Regions from separate parts of the Enterobacter mori genome, predicted to be linked through region 3. Evidence: predicted binding sites of a transcription regulator. Region 3 holds the regulator's gene; each other region holds the start of a gene.
What was found. The regulator sigma-54, encoded in region 3, starts transcription at its own class of promoters, with help from an activator protein. The targets are predictions, from matches to a motif close to GTTGGCACANNTTTCGCTNT.
Positions count from the first base shown of each region.

Region 1: a site for sigma-54 is predicted at 2,013-2,032, ahead of N2K86_RS13320 (branched-chain amino acid ABC transporter substrate-binding protein). Genes of this name have one in related genera too.
Region 2: a site for sigma-54 is predicted at 2,145-2,164, ahead of glnA (glutamate--ammonia ligase). Genes of this name have one in related genera too.
Region 4: a site for sigma-54 is predicted at 2,366-2,385, ahead of glnK (P-II family nitrogen regulator). Genes of this name have one in related genera too.

Region 1 covers NZ_CP104285.1:2,820,313-2,823,806, forward strand. The annotation lists gene tyrP (tyrosine transporter TyrP) at 1-1,070, shown strand, start outside; gene N2K86_RS13315 (YecA/YgfB family protein) at 1,109-1,777, opposite strand; gene N2K86_RS13320 (branched-chain amino acid ABC transporter substrate-binding protein) at 2,204-3,325, shown strand; gene N2K86_RS13325 (ABC transporter permease subunit) at 3,425-3,494, shown strand, end outside.
Region 2 covers NZ_CP104285.1:4,702,252-4,705,745, forward strand. The annotation lists gene typA (ribosome-dependent GTPase TypA) at 49-1,872, opposite strand; gene glnA (glutamate--ammonia ligase) at 2,260-3,494, shown strand, end outside.
Region 3 covers NZ_CP104285.1:4,204,471-4,207,964, reverse strand. The annotation lists gene rapZ (RNase adapter RapZ) at 1-5, opposite strand, end outside; gene ptsN (PTS IIA-like nitrogen regulatory protein PtsN) at 51-542, opposite strand; gene hpf (ribosome hibernation promoting factor) at 625-912, opposite strand; gene rpoN (RNA polymerase factor sigma-54) at 935-2,368, opposite strand; gene lptB (LPS export ABC transporter ATP-binding protein) at 2,416-3,141, opposite strand; gene lptA (lipopolysaccharide ABC transporter substrate-binding protein LptA) at 3,148-3,494, opposite strand, start outside.
Region 4 covers NZ_CP104285.1:1,037,465-1,040,958, reverse strand. The annotation lists gene tesB (acyl-CoA thioesterase II) at 1-557, shown strand, start outside; gene amtB (ammonium transporter AmtB) at 653-1,939, opposite strand; gene glnK (P-II family nitrogen regulator) at 1,975-2,313, opposite strand; gene N2K86_RS04890 (SmdB family multidrug efflux ABC transporter permease/ATP-binding protein) at 2,536-3,494, opposite strand, start outside.

The DNA of each region.
Region 1 (3,494 bases), 1.4 Mb from region 3:
GTTACACCGCTCTGTTGTTACTGGAGGTTTATCAGCACGTCCCTGCCGATACGGGTTTAGGTTCGCTGGCTGCACGCTACCTGGGACGTTATGGCCAGTGGGTTACCGGCTTTAGCATGATGTTCCTGATGTACGCCCTGACGGCTGCCTACATTAGCGGAGCCGGAGAACTGATCGCGTCCAGCGTCAATGACGGGTTTGGCACACACATTACGCCCGGCACAGGCGCTGTCTTTTTTGCGCTCATCGGCGGCGGCGTGGTGTGTATCGGCACATCGCTGGTCGATCTCTTTAACCGCTTTCTGTTCAGCGCCAAAATTATTTTCCTGGTTGTGATGCTGGTTCTGCTCGCGCCACACGTTCACAAGATTAACCTGCTGACGCTGCCGCTGGAAAAAGGGCTGGCGCTTTCCGCGATCCCGGTGATTTTCACTTCGTTCGGTTTTCACGGCAGCGTGCCGAGTATCGTCAGCTATATGAATGGCGATACCCGCAAGCTGCGCCGCATCTTTATCATCGGCAGTGCGATTCCGCTTGTCGCCTACATTTTCTGGCAACTGGTCACGCTGGGCAGCATCGACTCCTCAACCTTTATCGGCTTAATGGCTGCGCATTCCGGCCTGAATGGTTTCCTGATGGCGCTGCGTGAGGTGGTGACCTCTCCACACGTCGAACTGGCGGTACATTTGTTCGCTGACCTGGCGCTGGCGACGTCGTTTTTGGGCGTGGCACTCGGCCTGTTTGATTATCTGGCCGATCTGTTTCAGCGCCGCAATACCGTTGCCGGACGCTTGCAAACGGGTGCAATTACCTTTCTGCCGCCACTGGCCTTTGCGCTGTTTTACCCGCGTGGCTTTGTGATGGCGCTGGGCTATGCGGGTGTGGCGTTATCCGTCCTCGCGCTGCTGTTGCCTTCCCTGCTGGCATGGAAGAGCCGTCAGCAGCATCCTCAGCAAGGTTATCGCGTGGCGGGGGGTAAACCGCTGCTGTGCATCGTGTTTACCTGTGGCGTGGTGATTATTCTGGTGCAATTCCTCATCGCAGCGGGAATGCTGCCGGAAGTGGGGTAATAAAAAAGGGGCTACGATGTGCCCCTTTCTTTTCTTTATTAATGCAAACAACAGCTCTTGAACTTCTTCCCGCTGCCGCACGGACAAGGATCGTTACGCCCGACCTTCGTGCCGTTAATAATCGGCTTTTGTGTTTCCTGCTGCTGCGGGTTGGCAACCCAGTAGTTGTATAAACGCAGCGCCGCGGGCTGGATGCTCTCGATGCTGGCGGTATACTCCTCTTCGGTCAGTTCATCCAGCTTTTCGCTGCCCTCTTCCGTCCCGTGCAGGGCAATCACATCCAGATCGGCTTTCAGTTCGTCTGGCAGGGATGACCAGTCGGTCAGCGCCACGCCGCGCATGTAGCCATAGCACCACTCCTCAACCACGGTGTAGCTCTGCCCATCAACGTCGTTAAAACCAAACATGGGCTCGAACTGATCCGGATACTCGCTCAGGCGCTCAGCAATGTCGTTCATATGCTTAAAGCAGAGATCGATAAAACGGTTCATTTCACGATCGTTTTTCCAGCGCGGAATGTACTTCTCGCCGCCCCAGACCGCTACCAGCCAGGCATCGGGTTCAACCACCCTTGGGCCGGAAAGCACTGCGGTAAGCATGCCGTCCAGTTCGGACACGTCAATCACGGACGCATCGTCATGACCGTAAGACATTAACGTCTCTTCCAGCCACTCCATTTCGCTTTCATTTAATGGGCCTTCAGTCATTGCTGACACTCCTGATAAAAAAGGAAAAGATCCTAACACATATCGTACGCCTTTCCTGGTTGAAGTTGCGGTCTTTATTGCTGCAAAAACGTGCAAATCGTGACCCTTGCACAACTTATGGGCTTTGTTGTTAACGAGATGTGATCTCCGCTGTAATTTCAGTGCGTCCCGCAAGGCAGCGTAAATCGGCGCTCTATACTCAACTATGTCGCAACCCGGTCAATGGGTTAACCATTCTGGCAACGATTTTGCTTAATGTTCTGCGCGCAAACTGCGCATGGAAACCTCGCCGTATTAAGCAGGATGTGGCCTGGATTTTGTTCGTTTAGTGCATGTTGTTCTCGATCTTATTTATAGATTGGCTGCGCCGTAGGGCGTTTGGGTTGACGCCGTGGTGCAAAAACCTCTTTGCTAAGGAACACAATAATGTCGCTGAAATTTATCAGAAGTCCTCTTTCTCTTGTGTTAGCCGGTTGTCTGGTGACGGCATTTTCCGCCCAGGCCGATATTGTGATTGGCGTGGCCGGGCCGTTTACAGGTCCAAATGCCACCTATGGCGATCAGTACTGGCATGGCGCAACGCAGGCCGCAGAAGACATTAACGCCGCGGGAGGGATCAACGGTGAGAAAATTAAGCTGGTTCAGGGAGATGATGCCTGCGAGCCTAAACAGGCTGTTGCCGTCGCTAACCGTTTAGTCGACCAGGATAAAGTCAATGCGGTTGTCGGCCATTTCTGCTCCTCTTCCACCATGCCCGCCTCAGAGGTGTATAGCGATGCGGGCATTATTGCCATCACCCCCGGTTCGACTAACCCACTCATTACCGAGCGCGGCATGAGCGATATGTTCCGCATGTGCGGCCGGGACGATCAGCAGGGGCAAGTCGCCAGCGACTTCATCATCGACAAGCTGAAGGCCAAACGCGTGGTGATCATTCACGATAAAGACACCTACGGTCAGGGGTTAGCGGACGCCACCAAAGCGGCGCTTGCCAAACGCGGCGTGAAGGATGTGATGTATGAAGGCTTATCGCGTGGGGAAAAAGACTTTAACGCGCTGGTAACGAAAATTGGCGCGCAAAAACCGGACGTGGTGTTCTTCGGGGGCTGCCACCCTGAAGCGGGACCGCTGGTGCGCCAGATGCGCGAACAGGGTGTACAGGCCAAATTCTTCTCAGGGGACTGTATCGTCAATGAAGAAATGGTCACCGCCGCGGGTGGCCCGCAGTACACCAACGGTATCTATATGACATTTGGTAAAGATCCTCGCCTGATCCCGGACGGTAAAGCGGTGATTGAGAAATTCCGCGCCGGTAAATTCGAACCAGAAGGCTACACCCTTTACTCCTATGCCTCCATCCAGGCCATTGCCGCTGCCTTCAAGGCCACCGGAGGCAAAGACTCCGCCAAAGCCAGCGAGTGGCTGAAAGCTAACGCCGTCGACACGGTGATGGGCAAAAAAGCCTGGGACAGTAAAGGCGATTTAAAAGTGTCTGACTACGTGGTTTATCAGTGGGACGACAAGGGAAAATATAAGGAAGTGCAGTAACGGGACGGAGTCACGCTCAACGTCGGCAGGTTCGCCTGCCGACGCGGAATACACATCGGGCTGCACGCGTCGTGCGGCCTATAAAAAGAGCGCGCGATGATGAGTACATTCTTCCTGCAACAGTTAATCAACGGATTAACGCTGGGCTCCGTCTACGGCTTAATCGCCA
Region 2 (3,494 bases), 500 kb from region 3:
AAAACCCCGCCACAAGGACGGGGTTTTAGAGACTTAAAGAGGAGTGAATTACTCTTCTTTCGCACCGCGCATAGCACGTTTACGATCGTTCTCGGTCAGGTGACGTTTACGGATACGAATTGACTGTGGAGTCACTTCTACCAGTTCGTCGTCATCGATGAATTCCAGAGCCTGCTCCAGGGTCATCTTGATCGGTGGAACCAGAACCGTTGCTTCGTCAGTACCGGACGCACGCATGTTGGTCAGTTTCTTACCGGTCAGGCAGTTTACAGTCAGGTCGTTAGAACGGCTGTGAATACCGATGATCTGGCCTTCGTAAACTTCTGCACCGTGACCCAGGAACAGCTTACCGCGGTCCTGAAGGCTGAACAGTGCGAACGCAACCGCTTTACCCTGACCGTTGGAGATCAGCACGCCGTTGTTACGCTGGCCGACTTCGCCCGGACGAACATCGTCGTAGTGGCTGAAGGTGGAGTACAGCAGACCGGTACCAGAAGTCATGGTCATGAACTCTGAACGGAAGCCGATCAGGCCACGGCTTGGGATCACGTAGTCGAGACGTACGCGGCCTTTGCCATCTGGATTCATGTTTTTCAGGTCGCCTTTACGCTCACCCAGAGCCTGCATCACAGAACCCTGATGCTGCTCTTCAACGTCCAGCGTTACGTTCTCGAACGGCTCTTGTTTACGGCCATCGATTTCGCGGAAGATAACTTTCGGACGGGAAACCGCCATTTCGAAACCTTCACGACGCATGTTTTCGATCAGAACTGACAGGTGCAGCTCACCACGACCGGAAACGCGGAATGCGTCTGCATCCGGCGTTTCTTCAACGCGCAGCGCAACGTTGTGCACCAGCTCTTTGTTCAGGCGGTCAAGGATCTGACGAGAGGTAACGAACTTACCTTCTTTACCACAGAACGGAGAGGTGTTGACGTTGAAGAACATGGATACGGTTGGTTCATCAACGGACAGGGCTGGCAGCGCTTCGACGTTCTGCGGATCGCAGATGGTGTCGGAGATGTTCAGTTCACCCAGACCGGTGATGGCGATGATATCGCCAGCTTCAGCAATGTCACTATCGATACGCTCAAGGCCCAGGTGAGTCAGTACTTTACCGACTTTACCGTTACGGGTTTTGCCTTCGCTATCGATGATAGTCACCTGCTGGTTAGGCTTAACTTTACCGCGCTTGATACGACCAATGCCGATTACACCAACGTAGTTGTTGTAGTCGAGCTGAGAGATCTGCATCTGCAGGGTGCCGTCGAGATCAACGTTTGGTGCAGGAACACGGTCAACAATCGCCTGGTACAGCGGGGTCATGTCTTCAGCCATGTCTTCGTGGTCCAGACCTGCAATACCGTTCAGCGCAGACGCGTAAACGATAGGGAAGTCCAGCTGCTCGTCGGTCGCGTCGAGGTTAACGAACAGGTCGAAGACCTGATCAACAACCCAGTCAGGACGCGCGCCAGGACGGTCAACTTTGTTGATAACAACAATTGGCTTCAGACCATGAGCAAACGCTTTTTTGGTCACGAAGCGCGTCTGGGGCATTGGGCCATCCATTGCGTCAACGACCAGCAGAACGGAGTCTACCATGGACATTACACGTTCAACTTCACCACCGAAGTCGGCGTGCCCTGGGGTATCAACGATGTTGATACGGTAGTCATTCCATTTGATAGCGGTGTTTTTGGCGAGGATGGTAATCCCACGCTCTTTCTCCAAATCGTTGGAGTCCATCACGCGTTCTTGAGTTTCGGCACGAGCATCAAATGTACCGGACTGCTGCAGCAGCTTATCAACCAGGGTAGTTTTACCATGGTCGACGTGCGCGATGATGGCGATGTTACGCAATTTTTCGATCACAACTTTGCCTCAGGCATTTAGAAATAGCGCGTTATTGTACACGGATTAATCGCACTACAAAACAGGATCACAAACATCCCCCGCAAACAAGTATTGCAGAGATGCTTTGTGATCGCTTTCACGGAGCGGTAAAAGGGCACTTTAACGTAAATTGCACCAATATGGTGCTCAATGTTCACATTGAAGCACTATACTGGTGCAACAAATCCATTGTGGTGCAGCCCTTTTGCACTATGGTGCGCATGATAACGCCTTTTTGGGGTGTTTTAAAAGTTGGCACAGATTTCGCTTTATAAAAATACGGCAAAAAGATGGCATCACAGCCACCTTGATAGAAGTTGAAGACCTCGTTACCACGACGACAATGACCAATCTGGAGAGTTAAGTATGTCCGCTGAACACGTTTTGACGATGCTGAACGAACATGAAGTGAAGTTTGTTGATCTGCGCTTCACCGATACCAAAGGTAAAGAACAGCACGTCACAATCCCTGCTCATCAGGTGAACGCCGAATTCTTTGAAGAAGGCAAAATGTTTGACGGCTCCTCCATTGGTGGCTGGAAAGGCATTAACGAATCCGACATGGTTCTGATGCCGGACGCGACCACTGCGCTCATTGACCCGTTCTTCGAAGAGCCAACCCTTATCATCCGTTGCGATATCCTTGAGCCAGGCACGCTGCAGGGCTACGATCGTGACCCACGCTCCATCGCGAAACGCGCTGAAGAGTACCTGCGTTCTACCGGCATCGCGGACACCGTTCTGTTCGGGCCAGAACCAGAGTTCTTCCTGTTTGACGACATCCGTTTCGGCGCGTCAATTTCAGGTTCCCACGTGGCTATCGATGACATCGAAGGCGCATGGAACTCTTCCACCAAATACGAAGGTGGTAACAAAGGTCACCGTCCGGGCGTGAAAGGCGGTTATTTCCCGGTTCCTCCGGTCGATTCTTCACAGGACATCCGTTCTACCATGTGTCTGATCATGGAAGAGATGGGCCTGGTTGTTGAAGCGCACCACCACGAAGTGGCAACGGCTGGCCAGAACGAAATCGCTACCCGCTTCAACACCATGACCAAAAAAGCGGATGAGATTCAGATCTACAAATACGTTGTGCACAACGTTGCGCACCGTTTCGGTAAAACCGCGACCTTCATGCCAAAACCCATGTTCGGCGACAACGGTTCCGGTATGCACTGCCACATGTCCCTGTCCAAGAACGGCACCAACCTGTTCTCTGGCGACAAATACGCGGGTCTGTCCGAGCAGGCGCTGCACTACATCGGTGGTGTTATCAAACACGCTAAAGCGATCAACGCCCTGGCGAACCCAACCACCAACTCCTACAAGCGTTTGGTCCCAGGCTACGAAGCACCAGTCATGCTGGCGTACTCTGCCCGTAACCGTTCTGCTTCTATCCGTATCCCGGTTGTTGCATCTCCGAAAGCGCGTCGTATCGAAGTGCGCTTCCCGGACCCGGCGGCTAACCCATACCTGTGCTTCGCAGCACTGCTGATGGCCGGTCTGGACGGTATTAAGAACAAGATCCACCCGGGCGAAGCGATGGACAAAAACCTGTACGACCTGCCGCCAGAAGAAGCGAAAGAGATCCCACAGGTTGC
Region 3 (3,494 bases):
ACCATGTTCCGTTTCTCCTCAGGACAACAGATGTGAAGGCCATCTCCCGGTTACGCATCATCCTGATTGCCTTCTGCTTCAGTGATAATCTGGAAGAGCTCCTCATCACTTTGCGCTGAACGCAGTCGACGGCAAATGGTTTTATCGGCCAGGCGTTTAGCGACCAGCGACAACGTATGCAGATGGGTCTTTGTCTGGTCTGCTGGCACCAGCAGCGCGAAGAGGAGATCGACGGGTTGGTTATCGATAGCATCAAAGGCAATGGGTGTTTCAAGCTGCACAAACACGCCGACGGCACGCAAGGTGTCTTCTTCGAGTTTGCCATGCGGGATCGCGATGCCGTTGCCAATGCCGGTACTGCCCATTTTTTCACGGGTCAGGATCGCTTCGAACACGACCTGAGGTGGCAGGCCCAGCTGTTTTGCAGCCAGCTCACTGATGATCTCCAGCGCACGTTTTTTGCTCTGGCAGTGAACGCCACTGCGGGTACATTCCTGGTTAAGGACATTGCTCAGTTGAAGAGCCGAATCGTTGTTCATCATAATTTCACCTAAGCGCTAACTGTACAAATGGCCTGTTGTGTCGCACAACAGGCCGTCCTGCACCCGTTAACTGCCCGGACAATTAGTGTTGTTTCAGTTTATCTTTATGTTTATTGAGCTGTCGCGCAAGCTTATCAATCAAGCCGTCGATAGCCGCGTACATGTCTTGCCCTTCCGCACTGGCATGGAGTTCACCCCCGTTAACGTGCAGGGTTGCATCCGAGATATGAGTCACTTTCTCCACTTTCAACACAATATAGACCTGATTGATCCTTTCGAAATACTGTTCGAGCTTTGCGAACTTTGTGTTCAGAAACTCACGTAAGGCCTCAGTAATCTCGACGTTGTGTCCTGTGATGTTGAGCTGCATAGTGTCTTCCTTATCGGTTGTGTCAAACCAGTTGTTTACGCTGGTTAGACGGCGGAATGGATAAAGACTCTCGATACTTCGCAACAGTACGACGTGCCACCATAATACCCTGGTCGGACAGCATGGTGGTTAACTTACTGTCACTCAGTGGCTTCGCGGGGTTCTCCGCGGCGATCAACTTCTTCACCAGCGCGCGAATGGCCGTTGACGAGGCTTCGCCTCCGCCTTCGGTATTCACATGACTGGAGAAGAAATACTTAAGCTCAAAAATACCGCGTGGACTGTGCAGATACTTCTGCGTGGTCACGCGAGAAATGGTTGATTCATGCATCTCGACGGCCTGGGCGATGTCCGCCAGTACCATCGGTTTCATAAACTCTTCGCCCTGCTCAAAAAAGGCCTGCTGTTGTTCAACAATACAGCGGCTAACGCGCAGCAGCGTGTCATTTCGACTTTCCAGACTTTTGATCAACCAGCGTGCTTCCTGCAAATTGCTACGAATATATTGATTATCGGAGTCATTGCGCGCGCTGGTGCACATGGAGGCATACTGCTGGTTGATTTGCAGGCGAGGAATGCTGTCTGAGTTCAGCTCGACCACCCAGCGACCATTGTGTTTTCTGACTAACACATCCGGAATGACATATTCCGGTTCGCTGGTCTGGATCGACTGGCCGGGACGCGGATCGAGAGACTGGATCAGATTCACCGCCTCTTTCAGCACCTCTTCTTTCAGACGCGTGACGCGCATCAGGGTGCGGAAATCGTGATTCGCCAGCAGATCCAGATGATCGCTGATGATTAAGCGGGCTTCTTCAATCCACGGCGTCTCTTTGGCGAACTGCGACAGCTGGATCAGCAGGCAATCGCGGAGATCTTTCGCGGCCACACCGACCGGGTCGAAACGCTGAATGCGCTTCAGAACCGCTTCGATCTCTTCGAGTTCGATCTCGTCGTCGCCGATACTTTCCAGGATGTCGTCCAGGGTTACGGTTAAATAACCCGTATCGTCAACGGCATCGACAATCGAGGTCGCAATCGCGCGGTCGGTATCGGAGAAGGGGGTGAGCTCCACCTGCCACATCAGGTAATCCTGTAGCGACTGGGTGGTTTCACCCTGATAAACCGGTAGCTCGTCGTCCTGGTAGTCTGCACGCGTGCCGGAAGGGGTTCCGGCGGTGTAGATTTCATCCCAGCTGGCATCCAGCGGCAGCTCGTCCGGCATCTCTTTTTGTTCGAGCGCATCAGCGGTGTCGAGCGCTTCAGTGTCCTGCGTTTGCTGGGTTTCTACCTCGTCATGAAGATCGGTTTGCTCCAGCAACGGATTGCTGTCCAGCGCTTGCTGGAGCTCCTGCTGGAGTTCTAACGTGGACAGCTGCAACAGACGTATCGCCTGCTGTAGCTGCGGCGTCATCGCCAGTTGTTGGCTGAGCCTTAATTGCAAACCTTGCTTCATGTTCAGAGCATTTTTCTCCGGTTCGGCGTTACGTTACCTCTACCCTATCAGAGTCTGAAGTCTTCCCCAAGGTACACGCGCTTAACATGCTCATCTTCGAGGATTTGCTGCGGTGTACCGTGGGCAATCAGATGGCCCTGGCTCACTATGTAGGCGCGTTCACAGACGGCCAGCGTTTCACGGACGTTGTGGTCGGTGATCAGCACGCCAAGCCCGCTGTCGCGCAGGTGTTCGATAATGCGTTTGATATCAATAACGGAGATCGGGTCAACGCCCGCGAAGGGTTCATCCAGCAGGATGAATTTCGGGTTGGCGGCCAGCGCACGTGCAATCTCGACACGACGACGCTCACCCCCGGACAACGCCTGACCGAGACTGTCGCGAAGATGTTCGATATGAAACTCTTCCATCAGCTCGTTAGCGCGGTCGGTGCGCTGCTCGCTGGTCAGGTCGTCACGGATCTGCAGCACGGCCATCAGGTTATCGTAGACGCTCAAACGACGAAAGATTGAGGCTTCCTGCGGCAGGTAGCCGATACCACGGCGCGCGCGCGCGTGCAGCGGCAGCAGGCTAATGTCTTTATCATCAATGATGATGTTGCCGGCATCACGCGGCACAATGCCCACCACCATGTAGAAGGTGGTGGTTTTCCCTGCACCGTTAGGGCCAAGCAAACCCACAATTTCGCCGGAGTTGACGGTCAGGCTGACATCTTCAACGACACGGCGGCCCTTATACGCTTTCGCGAGGTTTTTTGCAGTTAATGTTGCCATAACGAATTAGTTACTCTTCTTTTGTGTCGGAGCCTGGCCTTTGCCTTTATCCTGCAGCTGCGATGGAACCAGCACGGTGGTGACGCGTTTGCCTTTCTCGCTGGAGGCCTGCATTTTCTGCTCTTTGACCAGATAGGTGATCTTGTCGCCGGTAATATTGCTGTCCAGCTGCTCCAGATAGGCGTTACCGGTCAGGATGACCAGATCCTTCGCCAGTTCATAATGCATATGCGACGCGCGGCCTTTCACCGGTTTGCCGTTGTCCTGCATCTGGTAGAACGTGGCAGGGTTACCATAGCCATCAATAATCTCTTTGCCCTGCTCGCCGCCCGGACGGGTAACGACCACTTTAT
Region 4 (3,494 bases), 1.6 Mb from region 3:
TTTACATGACCGCCTCTTTCCAGGCACCTGAACCGGGCTATGAGCATCAAAAAGTGATGCCGCCAGCCCCCTCGCCTGACGATCTCAAATCAGAAACCGATATCGCCCGTGCGCTGGCGCATCTGCTTCCGCCGCAGGTAAAGGAGAAGTTCCTCTGCGATAAACCGCTTGAGATCCGCCCGGTCGAATTCCATAACCCGATGAAAGGCCACACTGCAGAACCAAAACGTCAGGTTTGGATGCGTGCCAACGGCACAATGCCGGAAGATCTCCGCGTTCATCAGTACCTGCTGGGCTATGCGTCTGACTTTAACTTCCTGCCGGTTGCGCTGCAGCCGCACGGCGTAGGGTTCCTGGAAAAAGGGATGCAGGTCGCCACCATCGACCACTCGATGTGGTTCCACCGTCCATTCAACATGAATGAGTGGCTGCTCTATAGCGTGGAAAGCACCTCAGCATCCAGCGCTCGCGGGTTTGTTCGCGGGGAGTTTTATACCCAGGATGGGGTGCTGGTGGCGTCAACGGTGCAGGAAGGGGTTATGCGTAATCGCGGTTGAGGTAAAAAAGCCGGGTGGCGGCTCCGCCTGACCCGGCCTACACAAGCGCAGTCGTAGGCCCGGTAAGCGCAGCGCCACCGGGCAATGTACGCTACTCAAGCATTATACGCATTCTCGCCGTGGCTGTTGACGTCCAGACCTTCGCGTTCCTGCTCTTCCGGTACGCGCAGGCCGACAGTCATGTCCGCCAGCTTATAGCCAATAAAGGCCATGACAGCAGACCACACCACGGTGATAGCAATACTTTCCAACTGTACCAGCACCTGGTGAACCATGGTGACGCCTTCTGCATAACCCACGCCGCCCAGTGATTTTGCGGCAAAGATCCCGGTCATGATACAGCCGACGATGCCGCAGACGCCGTGGACACCAAACACATCGCAAGGGTCGTCAACGCGCAGAACACGTTTCAGAGCGGTAACGCCCCACAGACCCGCAAGGCCTGCAACCAAACCCACCAGCAGCGCACCACCTACACCCACGTAACCACAGGCTGGCGTGATACCGACCAGACCGGCAATAGCACCCGAACAGGCACCCAGCAGAGACGGTTTACCGCGAACGGCCCACTCGCCAAACACCCAGGAGAGGATTGCACCCGCCGTTGCGACAACGGTGTTCACGAAGGCCAGCGCGGCGATTTCGTTAGCGGCACTTGCAGAGCCTGCGTTGAAGCCAAACCAGCCAAAGTAGAGGATAGCCGTACCGGTAAACACCATCGGCAGGTTATGCGGCTTGAACGCTTCTTTCCCGAAGCCCACACGTTTGCCAATCAGGTAGGCACCCACCAGGCCCGCGACGGCGGCGTTGATGTGTACAACGGTACCGCCCGCAAAGTCCAGCGCACCATGGCTCGCCAGCAGACCACCGCCCCATACCATATGCGCGATAGGCACATAGGAGAGCGTCAGCCAGACCACCACGAAGATCAGGACAGCAGAGAAACGAATACGCTCAGCGAGCGCACCCACAATCAGCCCGACGGTGATGCAGGCAAACGATCCCTGGAAAGCAACGTGGATGTACTGATAGAAGCTGCCCATCAGCGCAGTCAGCTCGATATTTTTCAGCATCACCCAGTCGAAGTTACCAAAGAACGCATTGCCCGTGCCGAACGCCAGCGAGTAGCCGTAAACTACCCACAGCACGCAGACCAGGGCGAACGTTACCGCAACCTGCGTCAGCATGGAGAGCACGTTCTTGCCGCGGATCAGGCCGCCATAGAACAGTGCAATGCCCGGAATAGTCATGAACAACACCAGCGCGGTGCTAATCATCATAAATGCGTTATCGGCTTTGTCTGCCACAGCAGGCGCAGCCAGTGCCAGGCCCGGCAGCAGTGCCAGCGACCCCAGACCCATTTTGAGTGTTGCTATCTTCATTTTCTCGATCCCTATCACTGTGTGCCAGGAGTTACTTACAGAGCCGCTTCGTCAGATTCGCCGGTACGAATGCGAATGACGCGCTGCAGTTCGGCAACGAAAATTTTGCCGTCGCCAATTTTGCCGGTGTAGGCCGCTTTGCTGATGACATCAATGACCTCATCAAGCTGGTCGTCCGCAATCGCGACATCGATTTTTACTTTTGGCAGGAAATTCACGCTGTATTCCGCACCGCGATAAAGCTCGGCATGACCCTTCTGACGACCAAAGCCTTTCACTTCGGTGACAGTCAGTCCCTGAATACCCATTGAAGACAACGCTTCACGTACGTCTTCGAGTTTGAATGGTTTGATTACAACCGTAACCAGCTTCATAAATCCCCTCCAGTCAGAATTCGGTAATGGCCGCAGCTAACACGTAAGGGACATTGCAAGGGGTGTGCCAGAATTGAAAACAGCGAGAAAACGGGTGGCGATGAGCCAGGAATGGGGTTCAATACCGAACGGGAGAAAAAAAACGCACCATGGCAGTGCACAGTGCGTTTCAGTTTTGCACCAACAGGAATGACTGTTAGCAGCTTGCCTGTTTTTGGTGCATCAGGCGCTCAGCGACTCTTCTTCGCGCGCGCTGGCAGCCAGCTCTTCCCCCGCCAGCTGCAGCTGGTACATCTGCCAGTAGCGTCCTTTCTCTTCCAGCAGTTGTCTGTGCGTACCTCGTTCAACGGCCTGTCCACGATGCAGCACCAGGATGGTATCGGCATCGACAATGGTTGAAAGGCGATGCGCGATGACCACCAGCGTGGTGTGATCCCGAACAGCGGCCAGCGCCTGCTGGATGGCCTGCTCGGTACCGGAGTCAATGCTGGCCGTTGCCTCATCGAGAATCAGCACCTGCGGCGTTTCAATCAGCACGCGCGCCAGCGCCAGCAGCTGTTTCTGCCCTACGGAGAGGTTATTCCCCTGCTCGCCTAGTTTAGTATTGATACCCTCACTGAACCCACGCGCCAGATCGGCCAGCTGCACTTTCTCCAGCACCTTCCAGACCTGTTCCTCGGTAAAAGGCCGACCCAGCGTGACGTTAGCGTAGAAGGTATCGGCCAGTACGACCGGGTCCTGTTGCACCATGGCGACGCCCTTACGCAGCACATTGTGGCTAAGTGAGGCAAGCGGGCGTCCATCGAGGCGGATCTCACCTTGCGTTAACGGATAGTAGCCCATTAACAGACTGGCGAGCGTACTCTTGCCGCTGCCGGTATGCCCCACCAGCGCCACGAAGCCGCGCGACGGTACCTCAAGGTTGATGTCCTGTAAGACAAGCTGGTCATCGCGGTAGGCAAACGAGACCTTATCAAAGGCAATCGAACCGCTTTGCAGAGGACGCTCATCATCGCCATAGGTCTGACGCGGTCTGTCCATCAGCTCGAACACGCGTTCACCGGCGACCACCGCCTGTTGCAGCATCGATTGCTGGGTAGTGAGCTCAATCAGGGGTTCGTTAAGGCGTCCCAGATAGCTGATGAAGGCGTATAGCACCCCAACCTCAATGGTTCCACGCG